DNA from 4 places in the Clavibacter californiensis genome. Region 4 is predicted to be linked to each of the others. Evidence: predicted binding sites of a transcription regulator. Region 4 holds the regulator's gene; each other region holds the start of a gene.
What was found. Region 4 encodes HrcA, which represses chaperone genes, less so after heat shock. Its sites were predicted from a motif close to TTNGCACTCGNNNNNNNCGAGTGCNAA; they were not measured.
Positions count from the first base shown of each region.

Region 1 (4,139 bases), 960 kb from region 4:
TTGCCGGATCCGGGGTCGCCCGCCGCCTCGTCCATCGCGGCGCCGAGGCTGTCACGCGCGCCTCCGCGGATCTCGATGACACGCCACGGCCGCAGACCGCCGTGGTCGGCGAGCCGTGAGGCGGCCTCGACGAGCGGGACGAGATCCTCGTGCGTCGGGGACGCGGCGCCCACGGACGAGCGGGACCGCCGACCGCGGAGCGCCTCCAGGACGGGTCCGCCCTGCGAAGGGGTGCCGGGCCCGGACGGGTCGGGGGTGCCGCCCGCCCGATGCCGCGGCACGCCCATCACTCCGCGGTGCGGAACGACATGGAGACCGAGTTCATGCAGAACCGGTCGCCGGTGGGGGTCTGCGGCGCGTCGTCGAAGACGTGCCCGAGGTGCGATCCGCACCGGGCGCAGACGACCTCGACGCGCTTCATGCCGAGGCTCGTGTCCGTGTACAGCTTGACGGCGTCGCTCTCCTTCGGCGCGTAGAAGCTCGGCCACCCGCAGTGGGAGTCGAACTTGGTGTCGCTCGTGAAGAGCTCGGCGCCGCAGGCCTTGCACCCGTAGACGCCGGTGCGCTCCTCGTCCAGCAGCTCGCCGGTCCAGGGGCGCTCGGTGGCCTGCTGGCGCAGCACCGCGTACTCCTCCGGGGAGAGCTCCTGGCGCCACTCGTCGTCGGTCTTCTCGATCTCGTAGGCCATGTGCGGGTCCTTTCTCGCTGGTCGATCCTAGGGGCGGCGTCCCAGCGCGCCTCCATGGACAACCGCCGCGGGCCCCCGTCGATTCCTGCATGCGGGGGACGATCCGCTCCGGGATGCGAGCGGACGCGATGCGCTGCCGCGGTGCCCGTCGCGGTGCGTGGACACCCCGGCATGCTGCGCAAGGCGCTCAGCGAGGCGCACCTAGTATGTGGGGGATGTCGGGGAAGGAGCATGCCGTGGACCAGCGCGAGACAAGCTCCACGACCGCTCCGGCGGCCGGATCGCATCCGGTCGTCGAGCTCGACGCCCGCGCCCGCGCGGTCCTCGACTTCGAGCGGGACTGGACGCGTCACGCCGGGGCGAAGGAGGAGGCCATCCGCCAGGCCTTCGGCCTCTCGGCCACGCGCTACTACCAGCTGCTCGGATCCCTGCTCGAGACGCGCGAGGCCCTCGCCTACGACCCGCTCCTCGTCGGGCGCCTCCTGCGACTCCGTGAGACGCGCGCCGCCGCGCGCGCGGCACGCGCCCTGCCCACCGGTCTCCCGCACCGACCGACCGCGCGCTGACCCCGCGCCCCACCGAGGAGACACGAGACCCCCATGCCCTCCCACGCTCCCGACCGCTTCGACGAGGTCCCCGGCGACCTGAGCCGAGTGGGCGCCCATCGCGCGCCCCGTCCGCCTCACCACCGCTTCCGCGCCTTCGCGTGGGCGGCCCTCGCGACCGGCCTGCTCGTGGGCCTCGGCGTCGTCGGGCTCTTCGTCATCAACGACCGGGTCTCGTTCACCGACATCATCCCGAGCGGCGGCTCCTCCGAGGAGGCCGCGCCCACCGAGCAGCCGACCGCCGCTCCCACCGCCGTGCCCGGCATGGTCGTGACCGTCCTCAACGGCACGAGGACGTCGGGTCTCTCGGCCCGGGCCGCGACGGCGCTCGAGAAGGAGGGCTGGGCCATCGCGTCCCGCTTGAACGCCAGCTCCACCGACATCGCCACCACGACCGTCTACTACTACGACGACGCGGACGAAGGCGCCGCGCGCGGCCTCGTCGCGGCGCTGGGGGTGGGCGACGTGGCGCAGTCCGACCAGTTCCGACCGGCCGAGGGCACGGCCGCGGCCCAGGCGTCGAAGCTCACGGCAGTGCTCGGCGCCGACTACGCCGCCAAGGGCTGAACGCCTCCGTCTCGGCCCGCCGAGTCGTCCCCGTGGAGTAACCCGACGGGGCGTCGTCGGCTCTGTCTATCGTGCTGCCTGGTCGCACGCCCGCCGCGTCCAGGTGCTGCGCGCCGTACGTCCCGAGGGCGTGGCGCGGGGTCGATGCAGGGCTCCGCGGCCGACCCGGGGGTGGCGGCACCGTGCCCCCGACACCGCGCATTCGCACATGGAGAAGCACATGGCCAACGGCACCGTGAAGTGGTTCAATGGGGAGAAGGGGTTCGGGTTCATCACCGTGGACGCCGTCGAGGGCGGTCCTGCCCAGCAGGACGTCTTCGTCCACTACTCGGCGATCGAGATGTCCGGCTACAAGGTCCTCGAGGAGGGGCAGCGCGTCGCCTTCGAGATCGGCCAGGGCTCCAAGGGCCTGCAGGCGGAGAACGTCACGCTGGCCTAGGGAGCATCCCGCCACGACGCCGTCGCCCGTCCGGGCGGCGGCGTCGTCGCATCCCGACCGGCGTCCAGCCTGTGGGCGGCTCGCTTGCACTCCCGTAGGGCGAGTGCCAGAATCGTCCCTGGCACTCCCTCACGGGGAGTGCTAGACGACTGCCTTTTTCCTGACGTCCGGGAGGGACGAGAGATACACATGGCTAAGATCATCGCTTTTGACGAAGAAGCCCGCCGCGGCCTCGAGCGCGGCCTGAACATCCTGGCCGACGCGGTCCGCGTGACGCTCGGCCCGCGTGGCCGCAACGTCGTCCTCGAGAAGAAGTGGGGCGCCCCCACGATCACGAACGACGGCGTGTCCATCGCCAAGGAGATCGAGCTCGACGACCCGTTCGAGAAGATCGGCGCGGAGCTCGTCAAGGAGGTCGCCAAGAAGACCGACGACGTCGCCGGTGACGGCACGACCACCGCGACCGTCCTCGCGCAGGCGCTGGTCCGCGAGGGCCTCCGCAACGTCGCCGCGGGCGCCGACCCCATCAGCCTCAAGCGCGGCATCGAGAAGGCCGTCGCGGCCGTCACGGAGGAGCTCAAGGCCGCCGCGAAGGAGATCGAGACCAAGGAGGAGATCGCCGCCACCGCGTCCATCTCCGCCGGCGACTCCACCATCGGCGCCATCATCGCCGAGGCGATCGACAAGGTCGGCAAGGAGGGCGTCGTCACCGTCGAGGAGTCCAACACCTTCGGCACCGAGCTCGAGCTCACCGAGGGCATGCGCTTCGACAAGGGCTACCTGTCGCAGTACTTCGTCACGGACCCCGAGCGCCAGGAGGCCGTGTTCGAGGACGCGTACATCCTGATCGTCAACTCGAAGATCTCGAACATCAAGGACCTCCTGCCCATCGTCGACAAGGTCATCCAGTCGGGCAAGCAGCTCCTCATCATCGCCGAGGACGTCGACGGCGAGGCCCTGGCCACGCTCGTCGTGAACAAGATCCGCGGCATCTTCAAGTCGGTCGCCGTCAAGGCCCCCGGCTTCGGCGACCGTCGCAAGGCGCAGCTGCAGGACATCGCCATCCTCACCGGTGGCCAGGTCATCGCCGAGGAGGTCGGCCTCAAGCTCGAGAACGTCACCCTCGACCTGCTCGGCACGGCCCGCAAGGTCGTCATCACCAAGGACGAGACCACGATCGTCGAGGGCGGCGGAGACGCCACCGAGATCGCGGCCCGCGTGCAGCAGATCCGCAACGAGATCGGCAACACGGACAGCGACTACGACCGCGAGAAGCTCCAGGAGCGCCTCGCGAAGCTGGCCGGCGGCGTGGCCGTCATCAAGGCCGGCGCCGCGACCGAGGTGGAGCTCAAGGAGCGCAAGCACCGCATCGAGGACGCCGTCCGCAACGCGAAGGCCGCCGTCGAGGAGGGCATCGTCGCCGGTGGTGGCGTCGCCCTCATCCAGGCCGGCAAGCTCGCGTTCGAGAAGCTCCAGCTCGAGGGCGACGAGGCGACGGGCGCGAACATCGTCCGCGTCGCGGTCGACGCTCCGCTCAAGCAGATCGCCCTCAACGCGGGCCTCGAGCCCGGCGTCGTGGCCGAGCGCGTCCGCAACCTCCCTTCGGGTCACGGCCTCAACGCCGCCACGGGCGAGTACGTCGACATGCTCGCCGCGGGGATCAACGACCCGGTGAAGGTCACGCGCTCGGCTCTGCTGAACGCCGCGTCCATCGCCGGTCTGTTCCTCACGACCGAGGCGGTCGTCGCCGACAAGCCCGAGAAGAACCCGGCCCCGGCCGGCGACCCCACGGGTGGCATGGACTTCTAGTCCGACCGGGTGGGGCGGAGACGCCCCGCCC
Region 1 covers NZ_CP040792.1:3,061,812-3,065,950, reverse strand. The annotation lists gene FGD68_RS14700 (nitroreductase family protein) at 1-281, opposite strand, end outside; gene msrB (peptide-methionine (R)-S-oxide reductase MsrB) at 287-688, opposite strand; gene FGD68_RS14690 (DUF3263 domain-containing protein) at 925-1,254, shown strand; gene FGD68_RS14685 (LytR C-terminal domain-containing protein) at 1,288-1,860, shown strand; gene FGD68_RS14680 (cold-shock protein) at 2,081-2,299, shown strand; gene groL (chaperonin GroEL) at 2,489-4,108, shown strand.
Region 1: the regulator HrcA is predicted to act here: its motif matches at 2,418-2,444, upstream of groL (chaperonin GroEL).

Region 2 (4,139 bases), 1.1 Mb from region 4:
CCTTCACCGCGAGGTCGACGCCGGCGAACTCGGGCGGGCCGAGGACCGCGAGGGAGCCCGTCTGCGGCAGGATCGTGCCGATCTTGAGGTTCAGGCCGCCGTCGGCCGTGGTGCCCCCCTCGCCTCCGCCGCCGGAGCAGCCGGCGAGGACGAGGGCGCCGGCCACCGCGATGGTGACGGCGCTGAGGGCGGTGCGGGCGGATCGTGAGCGGGAGGCCGAAGCCCTGCCGAATGCGCTCATGGTGCTCCTTATGGATGTGTGTGGTGATGCTCGGGAATGTGTCGCATGAGGCACGCGAATGCGCGCCTCGCCTGGTGCGACCCTATGGCGCGGATGAGACGGACACAATGCATCGGCATTTCCGTCGTGTAACGCGACCGGATCGTTACCATTCGGGGAATGCGCGACGGGATCCGAATCAGATGCCGTCGACGACCGCCGGAACCTTCTGCGCGGGTGCCGCGACGGAAAGCGTGCGGCGGGACGCACGGATCATGTCGATCGTGAGCAGCGCGAGCGCCGCCCACACGATCGCGAATCCGGCCCACCGCTCGGGCGGCATGGCCTCCTGCATCACGAAGACGCCGAACGCGAATTGCAGCAGAGGCGCCAGGTACTGCGTGAGCCCGATCACCGAGAGCGGCAGGCGCCCGGCGGCGAATCCGAAGAGGAGGAGCGGGCCCGCGGTCACGACGCCCGTGCTGACCATCAGCAGCGTGTGCCCGAGCGACACCGTGCCGATGGTGAGGCCAGCGCCCGCGCCCGTGATCACGAGCATCGTCGTGGCGGCGGGCACCAGCCAGGCCGTCTCCAGCGCGAGGCCGGAGAGGGCGTCGGCTCCCCCGCTCACGCGCTTCTTCACCAGCCCGTAGAGCCCGAACGACCCGGCGAGCGCGAGCGACACCCACGGCAGCTGCCCGTAGCCGACGGCGATGACGGCCACCGCGACGGCGGACAGGCCCACGGCGGTCCACTGCAACGGGCGCAGGCGCTCGCGCAGGAGGATCACGCCGAGCAGCACCGTGACGATCGGGTTGATGAAGTAGCCGAGCGCGGTCTCGACGACGTGGCCGGAGAGCGTGCCGTAGACGTACACGGTCCAGTTGACCAGGATCAGGTGGCCCGCCAGGCCGAGCCCGAGGAGGATCCGCGGGCGGCGCACGATGGCGACCACGCGCGACCAGCGCCGGGCGGCCGTGATGACGATGGCGCAGACGACGAGCGAGAAGAGGATCCGCCAGCCGACGATCTCGAACGCCCCCGCCGGCACGAGCAGCAGGAAGAAGACGGGGAGGACGCCCCACAGGCCGTACGCGCCGACGGCGGCGAGGAGACCGGTGCGGGTCGAGGTCTCGGGGGCGGGGCGCGTCACCTCCCGAGGCTAGCGCCGCGGACGCACGATGACGCCCGCGGCGACGGGACCGCCGGCACGCGCGAGGGTACGCCCGGACGCACGAGAGCCCGGCCGAACGTGTCGGCCGGGCTCCCGGGTGAAGCGGTGATGCGTGGTGCGGTGTCGCTGAGGCGGAGCGTCAGCGCTCGATGACGGCGAGCACGTCGCGCGCGGAGAGGACGAGGAGGTCCTGGCCGTCGTACTTGACCTCGGTTCCGCCGTACTTGGAGTAGATGACCTTGTCGCCCACGGCGACGTCGAGCGGGACGCGGTTGCCGTTGTCGTCGATGCGGCCGGGGCCCACGGCCACGACCTCGCCCTCCTGGGGCTTCTCCTTGGCGGTGTCGGGGATGACCAGACCAGACGCGGTGGTCTGCTCGGCTTCGACCTGCTGGATGACGATGCGATCCTCGAGCGGCTTGATGGAGACCGACACGGTTGACCTCTTCCTTCGTGACTAAGGGACAAGACTGATTGGCAATCTCCCGGGGAGAGTGCCAGGTGAGATTCTACGGGCCGCGCTTGCACTCGCGCAACGCGAGTGCCAATCGGTGCAGAGGGGCCCCGGTACGGTGGGCGGATGGATCAGACCGACCTCCGCGAGGTGCTCTCGCTCGAGGGGCTCCGCCTGCTCGACTCCCTTCCCGCGCCCGCGCCGGGGGACGACATGGTGCGGATGGTGAGCGCGCTGCGCGGCGAGGGGCACTCCCCGGCGCTCGTGTCCGCCGTCCTCACGCAGTCGCGGCTGCGAGCGAAGGCCGGGGTCAAGTTCGGCGAGTTCGCCGCGCGCATGCTCTTCACGGAGGCCGGGCTCGAGCAGGCGACGCGGTTGCCCGTCGCCGCGCAGCACGCGGGGCGCTTCCAGCAGGCGGGCGTCGCGCACGTGGCCGACCTCGGCTGCGGGATCGGCGGGGACGCGATGGCGATGGCGGCCATCGGGATCCGCGTCACGGCCGTCGAGCGCGACGAGGTGACCGCGGCGGTCGCCGGCTGGAACCTCGCGCCGTTCCCCGAGGCCGAGGTCGAGCAGGGCACGGCCGAGGCGTTCGACGCCGGCCGCGTCGACGGCGTCTACCTCGACCCCGCGCGGCGCACGGACGGCCACTCGTCGACGCGCCGCATCTCGGATCCGGATGCGTACTCCCCCACGCTCTCCGCCGCGTTCGGGCTGGCCGCGGGCCGGGCCGCGGGCATCAAGCTCGGACCGGGCCTCGACCGCGACCTCATCCCCGCGGAGGCGGAGGCGCAGTGGGTCTCGGTCGATGGGCAGGCCGTGGAGATGGGCCTCTGGTTCGGGCCGACGCGGCGAGACGGGATCCGGCGGGCGGCCCTCGTGATCAGCGGCGGAGCCCAGGCGGAGCTCACGTCGGCGGCCGACAGCGAGGATGCCGAGCTCGGCGAGCTGGGCGCGCACCTGTACGAGCCGGACGGCGCCGTGATCCGCGCCCGCCTCATCGGCGACCTGGCGCGCTCGCTCGACGGGCGGATGGTCGGCGACGGCATCGCGTGGATCACGTCCGAGCGAGAGCAGGCGACGCCGTTCGCGCGCGGCTTCCGGGTGCGCGAGGTGCTGCCGCTCGACGAGCAGCGGCTGAAGCGCGAGCTGCGGGCGCGCGGGATCGGGACGCTGGAGATCAAGAAGCGCGGGGTCGACGTGGATCCGGCGCGGCTGCGCACGCGGCTGCAGCTGAAGGGCGACGGATCGGCGACGCTGATCGCGACCCGGGTCGGCGGGCGGCGGGTGGCGATCCTCGCGGACCGGCACGGGGTCGCCGCGGGCTGAGGTGGGGCCCTGGGCCCCCTCCCCGGACGCGATGACGCGGCCGCCCCCGAGGGGACGGCCGCGTCATCGTGCTGCGGGTGGCGCGTTACGGCGCGGTCGGGATCGGCGTGCCGTTGATCTCGCCGGTCTGGATCGCGGTGTTCACGAACACGACGACGACGAGGACCACGACGATGCTGACGAGCACGCCGACGATGCCGAGGATGATGCCGGTGAGCCAGAAGCCCTTGGTCCCGGGGTTGCGCTTGCGCGCGAGCACGCCCGTGATGATCGCCGCGATGCCCACGAAGAACGTGAGGAACCACAGTGGGAGCGACAGGACCACGGACACGATGCCGAGCACCATCGAGGTGATGGCGAGGCCCTTCTTGGGCGCACCGCCCTGGCCGGGCTGGTAGGGCGCCGCGTAGGGCGAGCCGGCGGCGGGAGCGGCCGGGTAGGCGGGCTGGCTCGGCGCGGGCGGGAAGCCGTCGTGGGAGCGGTCCGGGTTCTGCGGATCGGTCATTGTCGTTCCTTTCGTCCCTGGGAACATACCGTGATGCGTGCCCCGGGATTCTCCCGTTCGGGAAATAGCCGCGAAAGGTCCCCGCAATGGGGGCGTCGGGAGGGTCAGCCGACCTGGACGACGGTGACCGGCAGCGTCGAGTCGGCGCCGAACGCGAGCCCGGACGGGGCGCGGCCCGACTCGATGAGGCGCGCGCCGAGGGCCGCGATCATGGCGCCGTTGTCGGTGCAGAGCGACAGGGGCGGGATCCGCAGCTCGATGCCCGCCGCCCGGCACCGCTCCGCCGCCAGCTCCCGCACGCGCGCGTTCGCGACCACGCCGCCGCCCAGCAGCAGGCGCGGGATCCCGTGGTCGACGCACGCGGCGACGGCCTTGGTGAGCAGCACGTCGACGACGGCCTCGCGGAAGCTCGCGGCGACGTCCGCGACGGGCACGGGCTCGCCGGCGTCCTGCCGCT
Region 2 covers NZ_CP040792.1:15,136-19,274, forward strand. The annotation lists gene FGD68_RS00065 (ABC transporter substrate-binding protein) at 1-241, opposite strand, end outside; gene rarD (EamA family transporter RarD) at 420-1,373, opposite strand; gene groES (co-chaperone GroES) at 1,534-1,830, opposite strand; gene FGD68_RS00080 (class I SAM-dependent methyltransferase) at 1,975-3,177, shown strand; gene FGD68_RS00085 (DUF4190 domain-containing protein) at 3,263-3,682, opposite strand; gene tsaD (tRNA (adenosine(37)-N6)-threonylcarbamoyltransferase complex transferase subunit TsaD) at 3,787-4,139, opposite strand, start outside.
Region 2: the regulator HrcA is predicted to act here: its motif matches at 1,916-1,942, upstream of groES (co-chaperone GroES).

Region 3 (4,139 bases), 570 kb from region 4:
AGGTCGGCCGCGAACTCGCGGCGCAGCTCGAAGTTGCGGTTGCTGCCGGGCGTGACCCGGCGGTAGTCGGAGGAGTAGTCCGAGGGGATGAAGCGCGGCACGCCGGCCGCGACCGCCGCCGTCAGGAGCGCACGCTGCGCCCCGACGATCACGGCGCGGGCGCCGCTGACCGCGGAGACGACGACGCGCGCGCCGGCGACCCCGCGGATCAGCGCGGCCCGGTCGGTGTACGCGGCCTCGACGACCTCGACGCGCGGGTCGTCGCCCCACGCCTCGGCCGCCGCGGTTCTTCCGGGCCGGGTGAGGACGCGGACGCGCGCGCCGGCCGCGAGCAGCTCGCGCACGATGCGGCGGCCGAGGTCGCCGGTGGCGCCGGCGACGACGACGGGGCCGGATGCGGATGCGGATGCGGATGCGGGCGATGCGGTCATGGGCGGGTCTCCTCCTGGGCGGCGCCGCACGGGGAGGGCGGCGTCGGTCGCGCCCGCGTCGGGCGCCTCCCGACGAGCATGCTCGGGAACCGTGCCCGTGCGGGCGACGCGCCGGGGCGGGGCCGGGATCCGCGCGCCCTGGATGAGCGACGCCCTCCCGGATCAGCCCCCGAACGGCCGCAGCGACACCGACTCGAGCGTGCCGTCGCGGGTCTGGTCGACGACGAGGCGCACGGCGCGCGCGACGGACGCGGGCTCCAGGTAGCGGGCCTCGTCGTACTCGCCGCCCTCCTTCGCGCGGAGCTCGCGCTGCATGTCGGTGGCGACGCGGCCCGGGTGCACGCTCGAGACGCGCACGCCGTGCGAGCGCTCCTCCTCGCGCAGGGCGTCGCCGAGCGCGCGGAGGGCGAACTTGGATCCCGCGTAGACGCCGCCCGTGGGGTTGGCCGTGAAGCCGGATCCGGAGTTCACGAGCACGACCTGCCCCTGCGCCGCCCGGAGCGCGGGCAGGAGCACGCGCGTCACCTCGGCGACCGCGAAGACGTTGACCTCGAAGACCCGCCGCCACTCGTCGACGGGCGTCTCCGCCACGGCGTCGCCGCCGATCACGCCGGCGGAGTGCACGAGCACGTCGAGGCGGTCGAGGCCGGGGACGAGGTCGGCGAGGCCGCCCGCGGCGAGGTCGGCCGCCCAGCCGACGGCGTCCGGCAGGGACGCGGCGAGCGCGTCGACGGCGTCGCGGTCGCGGCCGTGCACGATCACGCGGTGGGTGCGGCCGAGGTCCTCCGCGATGGCGCGGCCGATCCCGCGGGTGGCTCCCGTGACGAGGGCGACGGGGCGGGCGTGGTCGGTCATGGATCCTCCTGGGTCGCGGTCCTCCAGGCTACCGACGGCATCCGACCACCCCGTCCGCCCAGCGCGCCCCGGGGCATGACGTAGCGTGAAGGGACGGCGGCCGTGAGGCGCGTCGGCCCGCCGCCCGAGAGGATCCGCCCGTGCACGCCCGCTTCCCCGCCAGCCTCGAGGTGCTGCGGCAGGAAGCCCGCGACGAGCTGGACGCCGTGATCGAGCACCGATGCCGGAACGGCGACGACCCGTGGGAGATCATCCCCCAGCTGCCCACGGTGGACGAGCACGTGGTCGCGACCCTCCGCCAGGACGCGCTGGAAGCCGACGGGATGGCCGACGAGCTGGCCCGCGTGCGCCACCCGTCAACGGCGCCTGGCGTCGTCGCGCGCTTCGAGTACCGGCTGTTGCGCGGCATCGCGCTCGAGCACCCGGACCTCTCGCGCGCGGTCTGGACGCTCATCGGGCGCATGGAGCGCGACCTCCGCCGCCGCTCCTGAACAGGTGATGAGAGCGGCATTCGCCGTAGGCGAACGGCTTGGCACTCCCCTGCGCCGAGTGCTAATCTCATCGTGGTTGAGCCGAGGAGGCTCAACCCCGGAGATCATCACCGCAGATCATCAGAGGAGTCGAGCATGAACATGACCTTCGATCCGTTCCGCGAGCTGGACCGCGCCATGGGCGCGCTGGCCGAGACCCGCCAGGCGAACCGTCCGATGCCCATCGACCTGCACCGCGAGGGCGACACCTACGTGCTGGCCGCCGACCTCCCGGGCATCGACCCGGGCTCGGTCGACATCGACGTGGACGGCCAGCTGCTGACCATCCGCGCCGAGCGCACGCTCGCCGGCGACCAGAACGTGCGGTGGCTGACGCGCGAGCGCGTGGCGGGCACGTTCCTCCGCCAGCTCACGCTCGGCCAGGGCATCGACACCGAGCGCATCTCGGCGCACTACGCGAACGGCGTGCTGAGCGTCACCATCCCGGTGAGCGAGCGGGCGAAGCCGCGGAAGATCGCGGTCACGTCCGACGAGCCGCAGGGCCAGGAGGGCCGCACGCTGACGGTGGAGCAGGGCGCGCACGCGGCGAGCTGATCCGACCGGGCGGCGCTCCGGCGCCGCACACGACGACGGGAGCCGTCGTCCGCACGAAGCGGGCGGCGGCTCCTCGCGCGTCCGGTCCGGGACGCGTGTCGGCGCCGTCGACGTCAGCTGATGCGCGGCCGCAGCCCCGCGTGGATCGCGAGCGGGTTCCGCAGCGAGCCGCGGATCTGCATCACCGGCGCCTGCAGGTCGACCATGCGCCGGTTGTCGCGCAGCTGCAGCCGGTTGAGGCAGGAGCGGTCGAAGGACGGCGCGAAGAGGTCGAACCGGGCGATGCGCTCCGCCAGCTCCGGGTGCGCCCGCTCGTGGTCGGCGAGCGCCTCCGCGGCCACGCGCCACGGGCCGTCGGGGCCGAGGTCGTCACGGTCCTCGACGAGCGCGGCGGCGAAGCGGAGGAAGCCGTCCATCACGTCGGTGAAGACCGTGAGGGTGCGCTCCTCCTCGGGGACGTCCATACGGATCCGGCGCACGTCCTCCGGCAGCTCGCGCTCCATGTCGAAGAGGGCGACCTCCTCGGCGATGTCCTTCATCAGCACGCGTACGACGACGTGGTCGCGGAGCACGAGGATCACGTTCTCGCCGTGCGGCATGAAGGCGAGGTCGTGCGCGATCAGCGCGTGCGCGAGCGGCACGAGGTAGGCGTCGAGCCAGCGACGGATCCAGGCGGCCGCGCCGATCCCGGACGCGTCGATGAGCGCCTCCAGCACGCTCGCCCCCTGCGCGTCGACGTGCAGCAGGCTCGTCATGCTCATCAGCCGCTCGCCCTCCGCGAGGCTCGGCACGGGCGACTCCCGCCAGAGCGCGGACAGCATCTTGCCGTGGGAGTGGCCGGCGGGCAGGGCCGAGTCGACGCGGGCGTCGCGCACGCCGACGGACGCGACCTCGCGGAGGATCCCGAAGCCGCGCCGCGCGAACTCCGGGTCGCCCGTGACGAGCGCGTGCACCCAGTCGTTGATCGCCGGGGTGACCGCCATGTAGGCCGGCGAGAGGCCGCGCGTGAACCCCATGTTGAGGATCGAGAGCGACGTCTTCACGTAGCAGCGCTCCGGGGTCGTGCGGTTGGCCCAGGTGCGGATCGACTGCTGCGCGCCGTACTCGTCGTCGCCCGTGCCGAGGAGCACGATGTCGCGGGTGGCGACGAGGCCGGCGAAGGTGACCGTGACGACGTTCTCCCACTGCCACGGGTGCACCGGCACGAGCACGCGCTCGGCCGGGTCGATGCCGAGGTCCGCCATCCGGGCCCGGAACCGCTCGCGCACGGAGGCGCCGAGCTCGGCGTCGAGGAAGGCCTCGCGGTCGGGGCCGTCGACGGCGGCGAAGCGCGCGAGGCGCTCGTGGACGGCGAGCCAGAGGATCCGCACGTCCTCCCCCGCCTCGGGCGCGTACCGGTCGTGGTCGTCGAGGTCGAAGCCGATGCGGCCGTTGGTCGCGACGAAGCAGGGGTGGCCCTCGTCCATCGTCGACTCGACCTCCGCGTACGACGCCGTGAGGAGGCCCTGCGCGTCGGGCACGTCGCGGAGGCGCGAGAAGGCCGCGGCCGAGAGCGTGCTCTGGATCTCGTCGAGGTAGACGGGCAGCACCTCGTCGGTGATCCCCAGGCGGTCGCGGAGGTCGAGCACGAGGTCGGTCGCGTCGAGCTCGGTGGGCCGGCCGTCGACCGTGCGGCGGATGCTCGCCTCGTTGACGTCCCAGTGGTCGAGCTCGAGGATCCTGGCCCGGTACGCGTACGCGCTCCGGCCGTCGCCGCTCGCGACGCGGT
Region 3 covers NZ_CP040792.1:2,676,271-2,680,409, forward strand. The annotation lists gene FGD68_RS12900 (NmrA family NAD(P)-binding protein) at 1-431, opposite strand, end outside; gene FGD68_RS12905 (SDR family oxidoreductase) at 594-1,286, opposite strand; gene FGD68_RS12910 (hypothetical protein) at 1,427-1,777, shown strand; gene FGD68_RS12915 (Hsp20/alpha crystallin family protein) at 1,913-2,371, shown strand; gene FGD68_RS12920 (IucA/IucC family protein) at 2,485-4,139, opposite strand, start outside.
Region 3: the regulator HrcA is predicted to act here: its motif matches at 1,816-1,842, upstream of FGD68_RS12915 (Hsp20/alpha crystallin family protein).

Region 4 (4,139 bases):
ACGAGTGGTACGAGGTGAGCAACTGGGCGCGCGACGGCCGGCGCAGCCGCCACAACCTCGCCTACTGGCAGGGCCACGACTGGTGGGGCGTGGGGCCGGGCGCGCATAGCCACGTGGGCGGCGTCCGCTGGTGGAACGTCAAGCACCCGGCCGCGTACGCCGACCGGGTGCTCGCGGGCGCGTCGCCCGGCGCGGGTCGCGAATCGCTAGATGACGCGACGCGCGAGGTGGAGCGCGTGCTCCTCGGCGCCCGCATCCGCGACGGCCTGGACATCCCGACGCTCACGGCCGAGGGCCGCCGCCAGGTGGCGGGGCTCATCGCCGACGGCCTGGTGGATCCGCGCGCCGCCCTCTCCGGCACCCTCGTGCTCACGCTGCAGGGGCGCCTGCTGGCCGACGCCGTCGTGCGGCGGCTGCTCGAGGACTAGGCGGCGGCCCGGCCGGTCGTCAGAGGACGACCGCGCCCACCACGTCGCCGGCCTCGCGCTCGGCGTCGCTGCGCTCCACGCAGAACTCGTTGCCCTCGGGATCCGCGAGCACGACCCAGCCGCTGCCGTCCGCGTTCCGCCGGTCGGCCACGAGCGCGGCTCCCAGCGCCAGAACGCGGTCGACCTCCTCGTCGCGCGTGCGGTCGTCGGGCGCGAGGTCGAGGTGCACGCGGTTCTTGCCGGCTTTCGGCGCGTCCGCGCGCTGCAGGATGATGCCCAGGCCGGAGACCGGGTCGCCCAGCCACGCGGCGTCCTGACCTGGGAGGTTCGGTTCGTCCGGATCCTCCGCGAAGCCCGTCACGCCGGCCCAGAAGAGGGAGAGCGCGTGCGGGTCGAGGCAGTCGATCGCGACGTGCCGGATCCTCGCGCTCACGGGCGTCCGCCTACTTGATCCACCGGATGTTGAGCGGGTAGCGGTAGGGCCGGCCAGCCTGCACGCGTGTGCCGCCGATGATCGCGAAGACGATGTTGACCACGACCACCGCGAAGATCCCGAGGCCGAGGAGCAGGCCGATGATCAGCCCGAGGATCGGGATGACCCCGAAGACCACCTGCAGCACGTTGAGGATGACGAGCGCGCCCGCGACGTTGATGGTCCAGTTGGTCGCCTCCTTGCCCTCCTGGTCGGTGAACCGGCCGCGCTCGCGGAACACGAGCCAGACGATGAACGACGGCACGATGAGGATCGCGAGGAAGTGCGTGAGGGACGCCCAGAGGCGGTCCTCGCTCGGGGTGAGCGGAGCGGGCGCGCCGTACGGGTGCGGATCGGGTGCGGACATCGCGGGGAGCCTCTCGGTGCCACGCGACGGCCGGGGACCGGCGGACGCGAGCGGATGGTGGGTGGGCCGGGCGACGCCTGGCCCTTCCACGCTACCGCCGACGACGCGCGACCGGCAACGCCGACCACCGCCGCAGCCGCGGTACGATTGGCAGTCAGAACCGACGAGTGCCAGGAGGGAGCCGCCATGGTCTCGGAACGCGGGCTCGACGTCCTCCGGGTGATCGTGCAGGACTACGTGTCCTCTCGGGAGCCCGTGGGCTCCAAGTCCATCGTGGAGCGCCACGCATTCGGCGTCTCGGCCGCCACCATCCGCAACGACATGGCCCTCCTCGAGGAGGAGGAGCTGATCGCCGCGCCGCACACGTCGTCCGGTCGCGTGCCGACCGACAAGGGGTACCGCGTCTTCGTCGACCAGCTGGCCGACGTGCGTCCGCTCACGCCCGCACAACGCCAGGCCATCCACGTGTTCCTCGGCGAGTCGGTCGACCTCGACGACGTCCTCGCGCGCACCGTGCGCCTCCTCGCGCAGCTCACCAACCAGGTCGCGCTCGTGCAGTACCCGTCGCTCGCCACGAGCCACGTGAAGCACGTCGAGCTCGTGGCGCTGTCCACCACGCGCGTGCTCACCGTGCTCATCACCGACACGGGCCGCGTCGAGCAGCGCGTCGTCGAGCTCGCGGGCGACCCGGACGACGCCTTCCTCGCGGTCATGCGCACGCGGATCAACCAGGCCGTCGGCGGTCTCGGCCTCGCCGAGGCGGCCACCCGGCTCGAGACGCTGTCCGACGAGGTAGGACCGGCCCAGCGCGCCGCGGCCTCCGTGCTCGCGGGCACGCTCGTCGAGCAGGTGCTCGCCAACCGGCAGGAGCGGCTGCTGCTCGCCGGATCCGCCAACCTCGCCCGCACCGAGCGCGACTTCCCCGGCAGCATCTCGCCCGTCCTCGAGGCCATCGAGGAGCAGGTGGTGCTCCTGCGCCTGCTCGGCGAGATGGAGGCCGACCAGCACGGAGTCTCGGTGAGCATCGGCCGGGAGAACGCCCCGTTCGGGCTCGGCGAGACGAGCGTGCTCACCAGCGGCTACAGCTCGTCCGGCGGGGTGCTCGCGCGCCTCGGCGTGCTGGGGCCGACCCGCATGGACTACTCCACCAACATGGCGTCGGTGCGCGCGGTCGCGCGCTACCTCTCGCGCCTGCTCGAGGAGCGGTGACCGCCGCCTGCCGGCGCACCGCCCCCAGTTCCCACGACCATCACCACCGAAGGGCCCGACGTGGCTGACCACTACGAAGTACTCGGCGTGAGCCGCGAGGCGACGCCAGAGGAGATCAAGAAGGCGTACCGCAAGCAGGCGCGCCAGCTCCACCCGGACGTCAACGACGCCCCCGACGCGGCCGAGCGGTTCAAGCTCGTCACGCACGCGTACGACGTGCTGTCGGACCCGCAGCAGCGCCAGCAGTACGACCTCGGCCCGCAGGCCGGGTTCGGCGGCCAGGGAGGCCAGGGCTTCGGCGGGTTCGGCGACATCTTCGAGACGTTCTTCGGCGGCCAGCAGGGCGGCGGCGGACGCGGCCCGCGCTCCCGCCAGGAGCGCGGCCAGGACGCGCTGCTGCGCGTGGAGGTCGAGCTCGAGGAGGTCATCTTCGGCGTGCACCGCGACCTCGAGGTCGACACGGCCGTCGTCTGCGACACGTGCCACGGATCCTGCGCCCAGCCCGGCACGAGCGCCGTCACCTGCGACATCTGCCGCGGATCCGGGAGCATCCAGCGCCAGGTGCGCTCGCTCCTCGGCAACGTGATGACCTCGAGCCCCTGCGGCACCTGCCGCGGCTACGGCACCGTCATCCCGCACCCGTGCCCCACCTGCCAGGGCCAGGGCCGCGTCCGCGCGCGCCGCACCGTGCCGGTGGACATCCCGGCCGGCGTCGACACGGGCCTCCGCCTCCAGATGCCGGGCTCCGGCGAGGTCGGACCCGCTGGCGGCCCCAACGGCGACCTCTACCTCGAGATCAAGGTCAAGCACCACGAGGTCTTCAGCCGCAACGGCGACGACCTGCTCGCCACGGTCGAGGTGAGCATGGTCGACGCGATCCTCGGCAGCGACGCCCACATCGAGGCGCTCGACGGCGACGTCGACCTGGAGCTGCGGCCCGGGATCCAGAGCGCCGAGATCATCACGGTGCGCGGACGCGGCGTAACGAAGCTCCGCGGCTCCGGTCGGGGTGACCTCAAGATCGGGATCCAGGTGGTCACGCCGCAGAAGCTCGACCACAAGGAGCGCGACCTCATCCAGCAGTTCGCGCGCCGCAACAAGGCGCCCGCGCCGCACCTCGCCCACTTCCAGCAGGGCCTGTTCCAGAAGCTCCGCGACCGCTTCCTCAACGTCTGACCGTGGCGCACTTCTACCTGGCAGACGACATCGGCGCGTCCGACCTCGCGGTCGGACGCCTGCTCGTGCTCGCCGGGCAGGAGGCCAGGCACGCCGTGACGGTGAGCCGCGTGCGCGCCGGCGAGGGGATCCTCGTCGGGGACGGGCGCGGCACCATCGCCTCCGGCACGGTCACGTCGGCCGAGCCGCAGCGCCTGGAGCTCCGCGTCGACTCCGTCGGGGCGCACCCCGAGCCGACTCCGCGCGTGGTCCTCGTGCAGGCCCTCGCGAAGGGGGACCGCGACGAGCTCGCCGTGCAGGCGGCCACCGAGCTGGGCGTCGACGCGGTCATCCCGTGGCAGGCGCAGCGCTCCGTCTCCCGGTGGGAGGGCCAGAAGGTCGCGAAGGGGCGGGATCGCTGGCGCGCGATCGTGCGCGAGGCCGTGAAGCAGTCCATCCGGCCCCGCGTGCCCGAGGTCGAGGCGCTCGCGACGACGAAGGACCTCGT
Region 4 covers NZ_CP040792.1:2,103,053-2,107,191, forward strand. The annotation lists gene hemW (radical SAM family heme chaperone HemW) at 1-428, shown strand, start outside; gene FGD68_RS10210 (VOC family protein) at 448-861, opposite strand; gene FGD68_RS10215 (DUF4870 domain-containing protein) at 872-1,267, opposite strand; gene hrcA (heat-inducible transcriptional repressor HrcA) at 1,454-2,476, shown strand; gene dnaJ (molecular chaperone DnaJ) at 2,537-3,652, shown strand; gene FGD68_RS10230 (16S rRNA (uracil(1498)-N(3))-methyltransferase) at 3,655-4,139, shown strand, end outside.